Regions from separate parts of the Streptomyces sp. Je 1-332 genome, predicted to be linked through region 1. Evidence: riboswitches for the same ligand, from Rfam matches in the RefSeq annotation. Region 1 holds a riboswitch; the other holds the start of a gene.
What was found. Region 1 has a riboswitch for cobalamin ahead of ABXJ52_RS14055 (ABC transporter substrate-binding protein). Riboswitches for the same ligand answer to the same signal wherever they lie in the genome.
Positions count from the first base shown of each region.

Region 2: linked by a shared signal. The riboswitch ahead of ABXJ52_RS33505 (energy-coupling factor ABC transporter permease) and the one ahead of ABXJ52_RS14055 (ABC transporter substrate-binding protein) in region 1 are both predicted to bind cobalamin.

Region 1 covers NZ_CP160402.1:3,095,715-3,102,732, reverse strand. Annotated here, with positions in the region: gene ABXJ52_RS14070 (DUF2017 domain-containing protein) at 1-65, shown strand, start outside; gene ABXJ52_RS14065 (amino acid permease) at 427-1,902, shown strand; gene ABXJ52_RS14060 (M67 family metallopeptidase) at 1,993-2,415, shown strand; cobalamin riboswitch at 2,405-2,553, shown strand; gene ABXJ52_RS14055 (ABC transporter substrate-binding protein) at 2,598-3,548, shown strand; gene ABXJ52_RS14050 (iron ABC transporter permease) at 3,695-4,723, shown strand; gene ABXJ52_RS14045 (ABC transporter ATP-binding protein) at 4,720-5,523, shown strand; gene ABXJ52_RS14040 (putative leader peptide) at 5,593-5,694, shown strand; gene ABXJ52_RS14035 (MoaD/ThiS family protein) at 5,857-6,135, shown strand; gene ABXJ52_RS14030 (cysteine synthase) at 6,142-7,018, shown strand, end outside.
Region 2 covers NZ_CP160402.1:7,458,686-7,465,703, reverse strand. Annotated here, with positions in the region: gene ABXJ52_RS33520 (ATP-binding cassette domain-containing protein) at 1-843, opposite strand, end outside; gene cbiQ (cobalt ECF transporter T component CbiQ) at 840-1,589, opposite strand; gene ABXJ52_RS33510 (energy-coupling factor ABC transporter substrate-binding protein) at 1,596-1,985, opposite strand; gene ABXJ52_RS33505 (energy-coupling factor ABC transporter permease) at 1,985-2,761, opposite strand; cobalamin riboswitch at 2,791-2,975, opposite strand; gene ABXJ52_RS33500 (GNAT family N-acetyltransferase) at 3,061-3,699, opposite strand; gene tsaD (tRNA (adenosine(37)-N6)-threonylcarbamoyltransferase complex transferase subunit TsaD) at 3,699-4,763, opposite strand; gene ABXJ52_RS33490 (short-chain fatty acyl-CoA regulator family protein) at 4,867-6,282, opposite strand; gene aceA (isocitrate lyase) at 6,485-7,018, shown strand, end outside.

The DNA.
Region 1 (7,018 bases):
TGGTGATGGCCTATCTCTGGCTCGGCGGTCTGCAGGAGACGCTGGTCGCCACCCTCATCGGTTAGAAGTCACACGGAAGTGGCCACGGTCGCCCGCAAAGTCGGTGTAAGCGGCAGCGATTACACTCCGTTCGCTCATCGGACGCTCAAATCCGGATAACGATCGCGTCACTTAACTGCCCATTTTTGAGGCGCCGAGGGAATTTTGTCCGGTTTTTCTCGTGGCGTGAGCCACACGTGCCACGGCCGATCACTGTCACGGCCGTGATAAATCTTCACGACCACTCGGTGACGCCACCCATGTCACCGGTGGCGCTCGGGCCGGCAGACCGCCGGTAGCACTCCATCCATATCCGGGGGGATCAGGACCTGATCCGTTGCCATACGCAGACTGCGGGCACGGATCAGCGTGGAGAAAGGCGTCACCATGACCTCAGTGCAGGTCGAAGAGCATCACGACGGCAATGAGGCCGGCGGAACGGGCGGTTCGTCCGGCACGTCAGGCGAGGGTTATCAGCGCGGGCTCGGCGCCCGGCAGATCCAGATGATCGCGATCGGCGGTGCCATCGGCACCGGCCTGTTCCTCGGTGCGGGCAAGGCCATTCACAAGGCCGGTCCGAGCCTCATCCTGGCGTACGCCATCGCCGGCCTCGTCATCTTCTTCATCATGCGGGCCCTGGGCGAGCTGCTCATGTACCGCGCCGTGTCGGGCTCCTTCTCGGAGTACGCGCGTGAATTCATCGGCCCGTTCTTCGGGTACGTGACCGGCTGGACGTACTGGCTCTTCTGGGTCGTCACCGGCATCACGGAAGTCACGGCAGCGGCCCAGTACATGCAGTACTGGACACATGACGCCATTCCACAATGGGCCTACGCGCTGATCTTCACGGTCATCCTGTACGGCGCCAACCTGATCTCCGTGAAGCTCTTCGGTGAGCTCGAGTTCTGGTTCTCGATGGTCAAGGTCACCGCGATCATCGGCATGATCCTCATCTGCGCCGGCATCCTCACCATCGGCTTCTCCGACGCCGGCGACACCGCGTCCGTCTCCCACCTGTGGGACCAGGGCGGCTTCTTCCCGAACGGCATCGGCTCCACGCTGATGACGCTGCAGATCGTGATGTTCGCCTTCCTCGCCGTCGAGCTGGTCGGCGTCACCGCGGGCGAGTCCAAGGACCCGAAGACCGTCCTGCCCAAGGCCATCAACACCGTGCCGTGGCGCATCGCCGTCTTCTACGTCGGCGCCCTCGTCATGATCCTCTCGGTCGTGCCGTGGACCTCGTTCCAGCCGGGCGTCTCGCCGTTCGTCGCGGCCTTCCAGGAGATGGGCCTCGGCATCGGCGCCGCGATCGTCAACTTCGTCGTCCTGACGGCCGCGCTCTCCTCCTGCAACTCGGGCATGTACTCCACCGGCCGCATGCTGCGCGACCTCGCGCTCAACGGCCAGGGCCCGAAGTTCTTCACCAAGCTGACGAAGAACGGCCTGCCGCTGGTCGGCACCACCTTCTCCGCGACCCTGATGCTGGTCGGCGTCTGGATCAACTACCAGTGGCCGGGCGAGGCGTTCAACTACGTCGTCTCCTTCGCGACCATCTCCGGCATGTGGGCCTGGATCATGATCCTGATCTGCCAGATCAAGTACCGCCGCAAGGCCGACCGCGGCGAGCTGCCGATGTCCACCTTCCGTGCGCCGGGAGCTCCGTTCACGAGCTGGTTCGCGCTCGCCTTCATCGCGATGGTCATCGTCATGATGGGCATCGACAAGGACGCGCGGATCTCGCTCTACGCCGCTCCGGTGTGGGCGCTGATCCTCGGCGTCGGCTATCTGGTCATGCAGAAGCGCAACGACACGCAGTCGACGGGTGGTGGCGAGGCGGACAAGCAGGACGCGATCAAGTCCTGACCGTCAGGTCATTCCCGCTCGATCCCAGCATGTGGGCCGGTCCGTACCACTCTTCGGTACGGGTCGGCCCTTCTGCTTATCCTGGCTGCCATGCTGACCCTGACCCAGGCCCTCCACGACCAGATCGTCGCGCACGCGCGCCAGGACCACCCCGACGAGGCCTGCGGTGTGGTCGCGGGCCCGGAGGGAACCGGCCGCCCCGAGCGCTTCATCCCGATGCTGAACGCGGCACGCTCGCCCACGTTCTACGAGTTCGACTCGGGCGACCTCCTCAAGCTCTACCGCGAGATGGACGACCGCGACGAGGAGCCGGTGATCGTCTACCACTCGCACACGGCGACCGAGGCCTACCCCTCGCGCACCGACATCTCGTACGCCAACGAGCCGGGCGCCCACTACGTCCTGGTCTCCACGGCCGACACCGACGACGCGGGCGACTTCCAGTTCCGCTCCTTCCGGATCGTGGACGGCGAGGTCACCGAAGAAGAGGTGAAGGTCGTCCAGGCGTACTGATCCTCCAGGCATACTGAGCTTCACCTTCGAGGCGGCAGGACCCAGGAAGCCGGTGCGAATCCGGCACGGTCCCGCCACTGTGACCCCACCCTTCGCGGGTGGGGCAGTCAGGAACTGACCTGCCGCCTTCTTCTCCCACGACGCAGGGGACGCGGAAATCCCCTGGAGGAGGCAGCTCAGCCATGTCCCGCCCCATACGTCTGCTGCTCGCCGCGGCCCTGCTGGCCCCGCTCGCCGCGTGCTCGTCCTCCGACGGCGCCGACTCGAAGCCGGAGTCCAAGGCCCCAGGCTTCCCGTACACGGTCACGAACTGCGGCGTGAAGACGACGTACGAAGCACCCCCGAAGCGCGCCGTCACGATGAACCAGCACGTCACGGAAGTGATGCTGGAGCTGGGTCTCGAGGACCGCATCGCGGGCACGGCGTACCTGGACGACAAGGTCCTGCCGAAGTACGCGAAGGCGTACGCGGACACCCCCGTCCTAGCCAAGGAGTACCCCTCCTACGAGAAACTCCTGGCCGCGAACCCCGACTTCGTCTACGGCGGCTACGCGTCGTCCTTCCTCGCGGGCGAGGGCCGCAGCCGCGGGGCCCTCGCGAAGTCAGGCGTGGAGAGCCGCCTGAACGTGGAGGGCTGCGCCAAGAAGCCCGTCTCGATGGACGACGTCTACAAGGAAGTCCGCGAGGTCGGCAGCACGTTCGGGGTGCGGCCGCGGGCGGAGAAGTGGGTGACCGCGGCGAAGCGTGAACTGGCGCAGACGGAGGCGAAGTCGAAGCCCGTCCCCGTCTTCGTCTACGACAGCGGCGACAAGACCGCCTTCACGGCGGGCGGCCGCGGCATCGGCAACGACATCATCGAGCGTGCGGGCGGCCGTAACGTCTTCGCCGACCTGGACAAGTCCTTCGGTGACGCGTCCTGGGAGTCGGTGGTCGACCGCAAGCCCGAGGTGATCGTGATCCTCGACTACGGCGGCACGACGGTCGCCCAGAAGAAGAAGCGCCTCCTCGACGACCCGGTCCTGGCGGACATCCCCGCCATCAAGCACAAGCGCTTCGCGGTACTGCCGCTGTCGGACACGGTGGTGGGGGTGAGGGCCCCGGCGGCGGTGGGGAAGCTGGCGGACCAGCTGTGAAATCTCAGCCCGTCCGGCGTTTGAGGACGAACTCGGCGAAGCCGGTGACTGACGGCAACCAGTTCGGGGCCCGGGGCGGAGCCCCGGTTTCGGGAAGGGGCGGGATTGGGGAGAGCCCCGCCAGGGCCGCACGAACCCGCAGACGCCTGGGCTACGCGACAGTCATCGCGGCGCTCTGCGCAGCCCTCGCGGCAGCGGTCGTGGCGGGCCTGGCCCTGGGCTCGGTACGCATACCCACCGCCGACGTCCTGGAGATCCTGACGGGAGGTGCGGAACCTTCCCCGTTCCGCACCATCGTTCTGGACGTAAGACTCCCAAGGGTCCTGCTCGGCGCAGCCGTAGGCGCAGGCCTGGCAGTAATAGGCGCCGTCCTCCAGGCCCTGGTGAGAAACCCCCTGGCCGACCCGTTCCTGCTCGGCGTCTCCTCCGGCGCATCCGCCGGAGCCGTCGCCGTCATCGTCCTCGGCAGCGTCTTCGGCCTGGGAGCGGGCCTGGCCACCACCGTCACGATCCCGGCCGCGGCCTTCGCGGGAGCCCTGCTCTCGCTCCTCGTCGTCTACACGCTGGCAAGGTCAGGAGGCGGCAGCTTCGCCACCGGCCGCCTGATCCTCTCCGGGGTGGCCGTCTCGTACATCCTCTCCGCCCTGACCAGCCTGATCCTGATCACCTCCGACAGCGCCGACCACCTGAAGGAAGTCCTGTACTGGACCCTCGGCGGCCTCGGCAGCGCCCGCTGGGACATGCTCGCGCTGCCCGGTATCGCACTCATTCTCGGCACGGCCCTGCTCGTCGCCCTCGCCCGCCCCCTCGACCTGCTCCTGGTCGGCGAGGAGGGCGCCACCGTCCTCGGACTCGACACGGCCCGCTTCCGCGCCGCCGTCTTCGTCCTCGCCTCGCTCCTGACCGGCGTACTCGTCGCCTACAGCGGGGCCATCGGCTTCGTCGGCCTGATGGTGCCGCACGCCGCCCGGATGCTGGTCGGCGCCGCACACCGGGCGCTCCTGCCGGTGGTGGCCCTGATGGGCGCGGTGTTCCTGGTGGCGGCCGACCTCGCCGCGCGCACGGTCGCGGCGCCGCAGGACATCCCGGTCGGCGTCCTGACGGCGCTGACGGGCGGCCCGTTCTTCCTGTGGATGCTGCGCAAGAACCGTACGCAGGAAGGGGCCCCCGCATGACCGGCATGATGCTGCGCACCGAGAACCTCACGTACGAGACGTCCGGCGGCCTGCGGCTGGTCGACGACGTCACCCTGCACGCGGCCCGGGGCGAGACCATCGGCATCGTCGGCCCCAACGGCAGCGGCAAGACCACCCTCCTGCGCTGCGTCTACGGCGCCCTGGCGCCCACCGGCGGCCGCGTGCTCCTGGACGGCGACGACCTGGCGGCCCGCTCGGCCAAGGAACGGGCCCGCCGCATCGCCACCGTCCCGCAGGACGGGCACACCGGCTTCGAGCTCACCGTCCGGCAGATCGTCGCCATGGGCCGCTCCCCGCACAAGCGCTTCTGGGAGGCGGACACCGCGCAGGACGCCGCCTTGGTCACCGACGCGTTGGAACGCGTCGGCGCGGCCGGCCTCGCCCACCGTGTCTTCGCCGGGCTCTCCGGCGGCGAGCGCCAGAGCGCCCTGGTGGCGAGGTCGCTGGTGCAGGAGCCCGCGGTCCTCGTCCTGGACGAGCCGACCAACCACCTGGACATCCGCTACCAGCTGGAGATCCTCGCCCTCGTCCGCGACCTCGGCACCACGAACCTCCTGGCCCTGCACGACCTCAACCTGGCCGCGTACTACTGCGACCGTCTGTACGTGCTCGACGCCGGCCGCCTCGTCGCGTCAGGTGCGCCGAAGGAGGTCCTGACCAGCGAACTCCTCGCCGAGGTGTACGGGGTGACGGCGGAGGTGGCGGTGCATCCGGCCACGGGCGCTCCGACGGTCACCTACCTGCCCTCAGCTGCGCCGCGGCTCCCCTCATCCACGTGATGGACGCAAACCATCCACGATGTGAGATCACATTCCAGAACCCGGACCGGGAATCGATACGATGACCGCATGGTTCCCCACGACGTGAGCGACAAGATGCCGGGCATGCTGCTCGTTGCGCGTCTGCACGTCGATTTGTGCAGGCTCTCCAGCGCGATCTGTTCGCGCTGACAGCCGCCGCCGTACGGCCGTGAGCCGCGGCGCCACCTCCGCGTAACGCCCTGCGCACTCGCGCATCCGCGCCCACGCACCCCGCACCCCGCACTTACGCACTCCGCACGACCGGGCCGCCGCGCGCCCACCCACGTGACTCTCCCGACAGGAGCCCAAGCCATGGCCATCGAGGTCCGCATCCCGACCATCCTCCGCACCTACACCGACGGCGCCAAGGCCGTCGAGGGCAGCGGCGACAACCTCGCCGAGCTCTTCAGCGACCTCGACTCGCGGCACGCGGGCATCGCCGAGCGCATCGTGGACGGCGACAAGCTGCGCCGTTTCGTGAACGTGTACCTGAACGACGAGGACGTCCGCTTCCTGGACGGCATCTCCACCAAGCTCGCGGACGGCGACAACGTCACGATCCTGCCGGCCGTGGCCGGCGGCATGGTCTGATCGCGGATGCCTCGCTACGACTCCCCGCTGGCGGCCGTGGGCAACACGCCCCTCGTCCGCCTGCCGCGGCTCTCCCCGTCCGACGACGTCCGCATCTGGGCGAAGCTGGAGGACCGTAACCCGACCGGTTCCATCAAGGACCGCCCGGCGCTGCACATGGTCGAACAGGCGGAGAAGGACGGGCGGTTGACGCCCGGCTGCACGATCCTGGAGCCGACGTCCGGCAACACGGGCATCTCGCTCGCGATGGCGGCCAAGCTCAAGGGCTACCGCATCGTGTGCGTCATGCCCGAGAACACCTCCCAGGAGCGGCGTGAGCTCCTGGCCATGTGGGGCGCGGAGATCATCCCGTCCCCGGCGGCCGGCGGCTCCAACACGGCGGTACGCGTCGCCAAGGAGCTGGCGGCAGAGCACCCGGACTGGGTGATGCTCTACCAGTACGGCAACCCGGACAACGCGGGCGCCCACTACGCGACCACCGGCCCCGAGATCCTCGCCGACCTGCCCTCCGTCACCCACTTCGTGGCGGGCCTCGGCACGACCGGCACGCTCATGGGCGTGGGCCGCTTCCTGCGCGAGCAGAAGCCGGACATCAGGATCGTCGCCGCGGAGCCCCGCTACGACGACCTCGTGTACGGCCTGCGGAACCTCGACGAGGGCTTCGTCCCCGAGCTGTACGACGCGTCCGTCCTGACCACCCGCTTCTCGGTCGGCTCGGCGGACGCGGTGACGCGGACCCGGGAGCTGCTCCAGCAGGAGGGGATCTTCGCGGGCGTCTCCACCGGCGCCGCCCTGCACGCCGCGATCGGCGTCGGCAAGAAGGCGGTGGCGGCGGGGGAGCCCGCCGACATCGTGTTCGTCGTGGCCGACGGCGGCTGGAAGT
Region 2 (7,018 bases), 4.4 Mb from region 1:
AGCCGCCAACTCCTCGGGGGTGCGCGGTCCGTCGCCCGGCCCCGGCAGCAGGCCCTTCGTCCGCAGTAGCTCCGTGACCGCTATCCCCCACGGCAGGCGCAGGCCCGCCTGGGCGAGGAGCTCACGGTGGGCGAGCATCCGCGCCACCGGACCTGTGCGCACTCCCGAGGGGGTGAGCAGCGCCGCGTCGTCGGCCCAGCGCAGGGCCAGGTCCACGTCGTGGGTGGCCATGACCACGGTCGTCCCGGCGTCCCGCAGGCCTTGCAGGGTGGCCAGGAGGCGTTCCTGGCCGTCGGGGTCGAGGCCGGCGGTCGGCTCGTCGAGGATCAGGACGCGGGGGCGCATCGCCACGGCGCCCGCGATGGCCGTCCGCTTCCGCTGGCCGTACGAGAGGAGGTGGGTGGGGCGGTCCGCCAGGGCGCTGATGTCGAGCGCGGCGAGCGCCTCCCCGACGCGGGCGCGCACCTCGTCGTCCGGCAGCCCCAGGTTCAGCGGCCCGAAGGACACGTCCTGCTCGACCGATGCGGCGAACAACTGGTCGTCGGGGTCCTGGACGACGAGCTGAACGGTGGTGCGCAGCCGGGTGAGCCCCTTGCGGTCGTACGTCACGGGGGCGCCCCCGAGCGTCAACTCGCCCTGGTCCGGGCGCAGTCCGCCGCTCAGCAGCCGCATCAGGGTGGTCTTGCCGCTGCCGTTGCGGCCTAGGAGCGCCAGCGCGCGGCCCTCGGTGACGTCGAAGTCCAGGCCGCTGAGCACGGTGGGCCCGTCCTCGTACGCGTAGGAAGCGGCGCGCAGAGCGACCAAGGACCCGCTCGGCTCGCGGGGAGCGCCGGGCTCACTCATGGAAGAAGCCTTTCCAGTACGAAGGTGAGGGCCGCGAGGCCCGTGAGGAGCGCGGCGCTCGCGGCCACGAAGCTCCGCGAGATCCGGGCGTCGGGCACCAACACCCGCAGGGTTCCGTCGTACCCCCGTCCGGCGAGCCCGGCCTGGAGCCGGCCCGCACGGTCGAAGGCCCGCACGAACGCGGTGGCGCCGAGGCCGCCGAGCGAGCGCCACGTGGCGGCCCGGGTGGTGTGGCCGAGGCGCGCGGCCTGCGCCTGCCGGATCCGGCTCATGGAGTCCAGGAGGAGGAAGCTCATCCGGTACATGACGAGAGCCACGTCGACGACCGGCGCCGGCACACCCGCCCTGACCAGCCGGGGCAACAGATCCGACAGAGGCGTGGTGAAGGCGAACAGCAGGACGCCGAGCGAGGCCGCCGATGTGCGCAGGAGGAGTCCGCCCGCCCGTGCGGGCCCACCCTCGGCGAGCGTGAAGAACCCTCCAGGACCGCCGAGTTGGACGAGCAGGGTCAGGGCGCCGGTGACGCAGAAGCCGAGCGGTACGCGGTAGGCACGCCACAGTTTGCGCGGCGGCACACCGGCGGGCCCGAGCAGCACGGCGAGCGCGGCGACGAGCACCAGGGCGGCACCCGGCCAGGGGGGCAGGGAGACCGCGAGGACGGTGAGGCCGAGCCCGAGCACGGCTTTGTCCACGGGGTGGCGGCGGCGCCAGCGACTGCTGTGCGCCGCCGCGTCGATGGGCAGCACGCGGGGTCAGACCTGCTCGGTCTCGGCCCGGCCGCTCTCCGCGTCGGCGGCCTTCTCGGTGGTGGCCTTCTCCGTGTCGGCCCCCCCGGCGCGCGCGATCTCCGTGCCCTGACGGCGTCCCTTGCGCAGACCGAAGTAGTACGCGAGGACGCCCGCTCCCAGCGCCGCCTGCAGCGCGAAGAGCGCCGACTCGACCTCCCCTGACGGGGGTTCGTACAGCGGCGAGAACCAGGGCTCGTAGTCCGGCTTGATCTCCGTGATCGCGGTCTCGGCCTGGGCGTCGGCCCCGGCGAACGGCTCCTTCTCGTCGTCCCCGAGGCCGAGCGCCAACGGCAGCACCGCGAGCGCGGCGACGATGAGGAGGAGCAGAGTGTTGATCTTCGCGTTCCGGCTCATCAGGCGCTGGCCCCCGTCTCCGTCGTCTTGGTCGTCGCGGTCGTCTTGGTCGTCTCGGTCGTCTCGGTCGTCTTGGTGGTATCGGCCGTCTTCGTCGTATCGGCCTGCTTCTTGCCCTGCAGCAGTACGCCGAGCCGCGTGAGCTCTCCCCTGCTGGACTGCACCAGCAGCCGCATCACGATGACGGTGAGCAGTCCTTCGCTGACCGCGAGGGGGATCTGCGTGACGGCGAAGATGCCGCCGAACTTGCCCAGTGCGCCGATGAATCCGCTGCCGGGGTCGGGGAACGCCATGGCGAGCTGGACGCTGGTGACGCAGTACGTGGACAGGTCCGCGACGAACGCGCCGAAGAACACGGCGACCATGAGCGGCACGTCGTACCGCTTCAGGAGGCGGTAGACGGCGTATCCGGCCCAGGGCCCGACGATCGCCATGGAGAAGACGTTGGCGCCGAGCGTGGTGAGCCCGCCGTGGGCGAGCAGCAGCGCCTGGAACAGAAGGGTGATGGTGCCGAGCACCGTCATGATCGGCGGCCGGAACAGGATCGCGCCGAGCCCGGTCCCCGTCGGGTGCGAACAACTGCCCGTGACGGATGGGATCTTCAGCGCGGAAAGGACAAAGGTGAACGCTCCCGAGGCGCCCAGGAGCAGTGTGCTCTCCGGGTGTTCCTTGACCTCACGGGTGAGGGAGCGGACTCCGTGGACGACGAACGGCGCGGACGCTACGCCCCAGGCGATCGCGTGCGCCGGCGGGAGGAAACCCTCGGCTATGTGCATGGCTAAGCAGACCCTCTCCAGCACCTCGTGGATGGACAACGCGCCTTGGCCGGTCTCCTGGCTGACGGGTCGTACCGACCGGACTCCGCCTTCCCGGGTACGCGAGTACCCAGTGGCTGCCGCGAGGGCTGGAGCCGGACTTCCCGATCACAGTGGCGAGGGCCGCACCGGCATCACACCGGATTTCCCGAGCACCAAGGCGTGGCGACCTTAGTGCGCGATCGAGCCAACTGACAACTTGCGGGACCGCCCCACCTGTGGCACGCGCGAGCGCACCGGTCAGGGGCGTACGCCCCTGGTCAGCCCATGTGCATCGGCCCGTGCGCGCCAGACGTGCGGCACGCTTCCCGGGCGGTCGCGCCTTCCACGCCGCGGGACGCCGCGAGGGTCCTGGCGGGGTGGCGGGGCCCGAGGAAGACGACGACGCCCCTGCCGTCGGGAGCGGGGTGTGTCGCCTGGGTCCAGCCCCGGCGGCCGTAGAAGGCCATGGCCTGCGGCGACCTGACCGAAGTCAGCAGCCAGAGACGGCCGTCGGGGGCGCCGGCGGCCACCGCGTCAAGCAGGGCGGCCCCGGTCCCGGTGCCCTGCGCGGTGGGGCGCACGGCGAGCTCGTCTATCTCCAGGGCCCCGCACAGCCACGACTTGGCGCGCTCGGCGCCCAGTCCGGCAGCCACCTGCGGATAGCAGCGGTCGGCGGGAAAGGGGGCGGGCGTGGTCCACCCGGTGGTGAACCCCGTGATGCGCGCGCCCTCCAGGGCGACCGCCGCGGTGAAGCCGGGCCGCCGCGCGTCGTCGCCGAGCCGGACCAGGAACTGGGCCACCCTCTCCTCGTCCTCGTACCAGGGCGCCGCGCCGAAGACTTCGGCGTACACGCCGCGCAAGTCGTCGACGTACGCGAGCAGTTGCGCACCGCTCAGCACCCGCACGACCGCCGCCATCAAGCGGCCCTCGCCGTGGCCGCCCTCGGCTGCAGGGCCGCGTACGCGAGGGGAGCCGACGGGTCGATCGACACGTCCCAGGGTGCGGGCTGGGCCCCGGAGCGTACGAGCAGGTCGCCGACGGCGGCGATCATCGCGCCGTTGTCGGTGCACAGGGTCATCGGGGGTACGCGCAGCCGCAGGCCCGCGGCGGCGCACCGCTCCTCGGCGAGCGACCGCACCCGCGAGTTGGCGGCGACACCGCCCACCACGACGAGGGTCCCGACCCCGTGATCCCGGCAGGCGGCGAGCGCCTTGCGGGTCAGTACGTCCGCGACGGCCTCCTGGAGCGAGGCCGCGCCGTCCGCCACCGGAAGATCACGGCCGGCGTGCCCCTCGGCCCAGCGCGCGGCGGCGGTCTTGAGACCGGAGAAGGAGAACGCGTACGGGTCGTCCTTCGGCCCGGTGAGGGGGCGGGGGAAGGCCACCGCCCGCGGATCGCCGCTCCGTGCGGCGCGGTCGATGGCGGGGCCGCCCGGATACGGCAGGCCGAAGACGCGGGCGACCTTGTCGAAGCACTCGCCCGCCGCGTCGTCCAGGGTGTCCCCCAGGTGCACGATCGGGTCACGGGCCAGGTCCCGGACGAGCAGCAGGGAGGTGTGCCCGCCCGAGACGATCAGGACCACGCAGGGGTCGGGCAGCGGGCCGTGCTCCAGCGTGTCGGCGGCGACATGCCCGGCCAGGTGGTGCACCCCGTACAGCGGGACGTCCAGCCCGTAGGCCAGGGTCCTGGCTCCCGCGAGGCCGACCTGGAGCGCGCCGGACAGGCCGGGGCCCGTGGTGACCGCCACCGCGCCGATGTCGGACAGCTTCAGGCCCGCCTGGTCGAGGGCGTGGCGGACGACCGGGGTGAAGGAGTGCAGGTGCGCTCGTGCGGCGATCTCGGGGACCACGCCGCCGAACCGGGCGTGCTCGTCCATGCTCGACGCCACCGCATGGGCGAGCAACCGCCCTTGCGAGACGATCCCCGCCCCCGTCTCGTCGCACGACGACTCGATCCCCAGCACAACGCGCCCCGCTGCCACCGGCGTCTCCTTCACCTACAGCTCTCTTTCTGCACATGAAGTGTAGTTGCAAGTAATGTGCAATAAAACCCCCCATGTGTGCCCGTAGGCGTGTCATGAGACCTCAGGGCCTCTCCTGTTCCCCGGCCACCGGATAGGGAATGAAAGTGCTGCTGTTCTCGTCGATGGCCAGGCGCCGGTCCAGCGGGGGCACCGCCCGCTGGGGGCAGTCGGTGCGTTCGCAGAGGCGGCAGCCCATGCCGATGGGCACGGCGGACGAGGCGCTGCCGAGATCGAGGCCGTCGGAGTAGACGAGCCGTGCCGCATGGCGGATCTCGCAGCCGAGGCCGATGGCGAACGTCTTGCCGGGCTCTCCCCAGCCGCCGCGGTGCCGGGTGACCGCACGGGCGGTCCACAGGAAACGCTGCCCGTCGGGCATGGCGGCGACCTGGACGTGGATGCGGCCCGGCGCGGCGAACGCCTCGTACACGTTCCACAGCGGGCAGGTGCCGCCCGCCCGGGAGAAGTGGAACGCGGTGGCCGACTGACGCTTCGACATGTTGCCCGCCCTGTCGACGCGGACGAAGGAGAAGGGCACGCCGCGCAGCCGGGGGCGCTGCAGGGTACTGAGACGGTGGCAGATGGTCTCGTAGCCGAGGCCGAAGTGGTCGGTGAGCCGCTCGATGTCGTAGCGGAACTCCTCCGCCGCCGCGTGGAAGCGGCGGTAGGGCAGGATCAGCGCGGCCGCGAAGTAGTTGGCGATGCCGATGCGGGCCAGTGGCCAGGCCGCGGTCTCCTGGCCGAAGTCCTCCGACGCGAGCGCGGAGATCTCGTCCGCGTACTCCAGGAGGGCGAGCTGGGTCGCCATCCGGAACGCCTGTTGGCCGGGGCGCAGCCGGTTGGAGAGGTGCAGGACCCGGGCCGTTGGATCGTAGTGGTGCAGGAGTTGGTCGGCGTCCGCGGCCAGGCGCACCCCGTGGCGCTCGGCGAGGCGCGCGGACAGGGCGCGCACGACCTCGCCCTGGCGTACGCCGATCTCCGTCGCGAACCGCTCGGCGGCGATGTCGATGTCGTGCAGGTAGTTCTGGCGCCGGTAGAAGAACTCACGGATCTCCTCGTGCGCCGAGCGGGGCTGAGCCACCGCTCCCTGGCCTCGCCCCTCCGCGGCTTCGGAGAGCTGTTCGGTGAGGAGCTGGTTGCGGCGGCCGAGGTCGACCAGGACCGTGGCCACGGCGGGCATGCGCGATGCCAGGTCCGAGAGGTCGGACGCGGAGACCCGCCCCGCCGAGACCTCGCCGGTGAGGGCGTCCCGCAGGTCCGCCACCAAGCGGCTGGTGTCGCGCTCGGAGAAGAAGCCCGGGTCGACGCCGAACGCCTCCGTGAGACGTAGCAGCACGGGCACCGTCAGCGGCCGGGAGTCGTGCTCCATCTGGTTCAGATAGCTCGGAGAGATGGCGAGGGCCCGGGCCAGGTCGGCCTGGCTCATGCGGCGCTCCTCCCGCAGCCGTCGCAGCCGTGCTCCCGCGTACGTCTTGCTCACCCGTGGCTCCCGTTAACAGAGTTGGCAATTCGGCGGGAAAAGATGCGCAGAACTTGGCACCTTTCCCTGGTTGTTGGCACTGAGTGCCGATGTCAGAGTCGTACCGCGGCCCGCCGGGCTCCGCCGACGGGCCGCACTCTCACGCAATTACGGCACTCAGTGCCACACCTTCGCACAGTTCACGAACCTCCGGGAGACGGTCATGGCACAGGCAGGGACGACGACGGCTACGGCCCAGGAGCTGGCTCAGCGGTGGGCGGCCGACGCCCGGTGGAAGGGCATCGAGCGCACCTACTCCGCCGATGACGTGGTCCGGCTCTCCGGCAGCGTCCGCGAGGAGCACACCCTGGCCCGCCGCGGCGCCGAGCGGCTGTGGCGCCAACTGCACGAGCAGGACTACATCCACGCGCTCGGCGCCCTGACCGGCGGGCAGGCGGTCCAGCAGGTGAAGGCCGGTCTGCAGGCGATCTACCTGTCCGGCTGGCAGGTGGCCGCCGACGCCAACCAGGCCGGGCACACCTACCCCGACCAGTCGCTCTACCCCGCCAACTCGGTGCCGCAGGTGGTCCGTCGGATCAACAACGCCCTGCTGCGCGCCGACCAGATCGCCACCGCGGAGGGCGGCGACGACACCACCGACTGGCTCGCGCCGATCGTCGCCGACGCGGAGGCGGGCTTCGGCGGACCGCTCAACGCCTTCGAGCTGACCAAGGCGATGATCGCCGCGGGCGCGGCA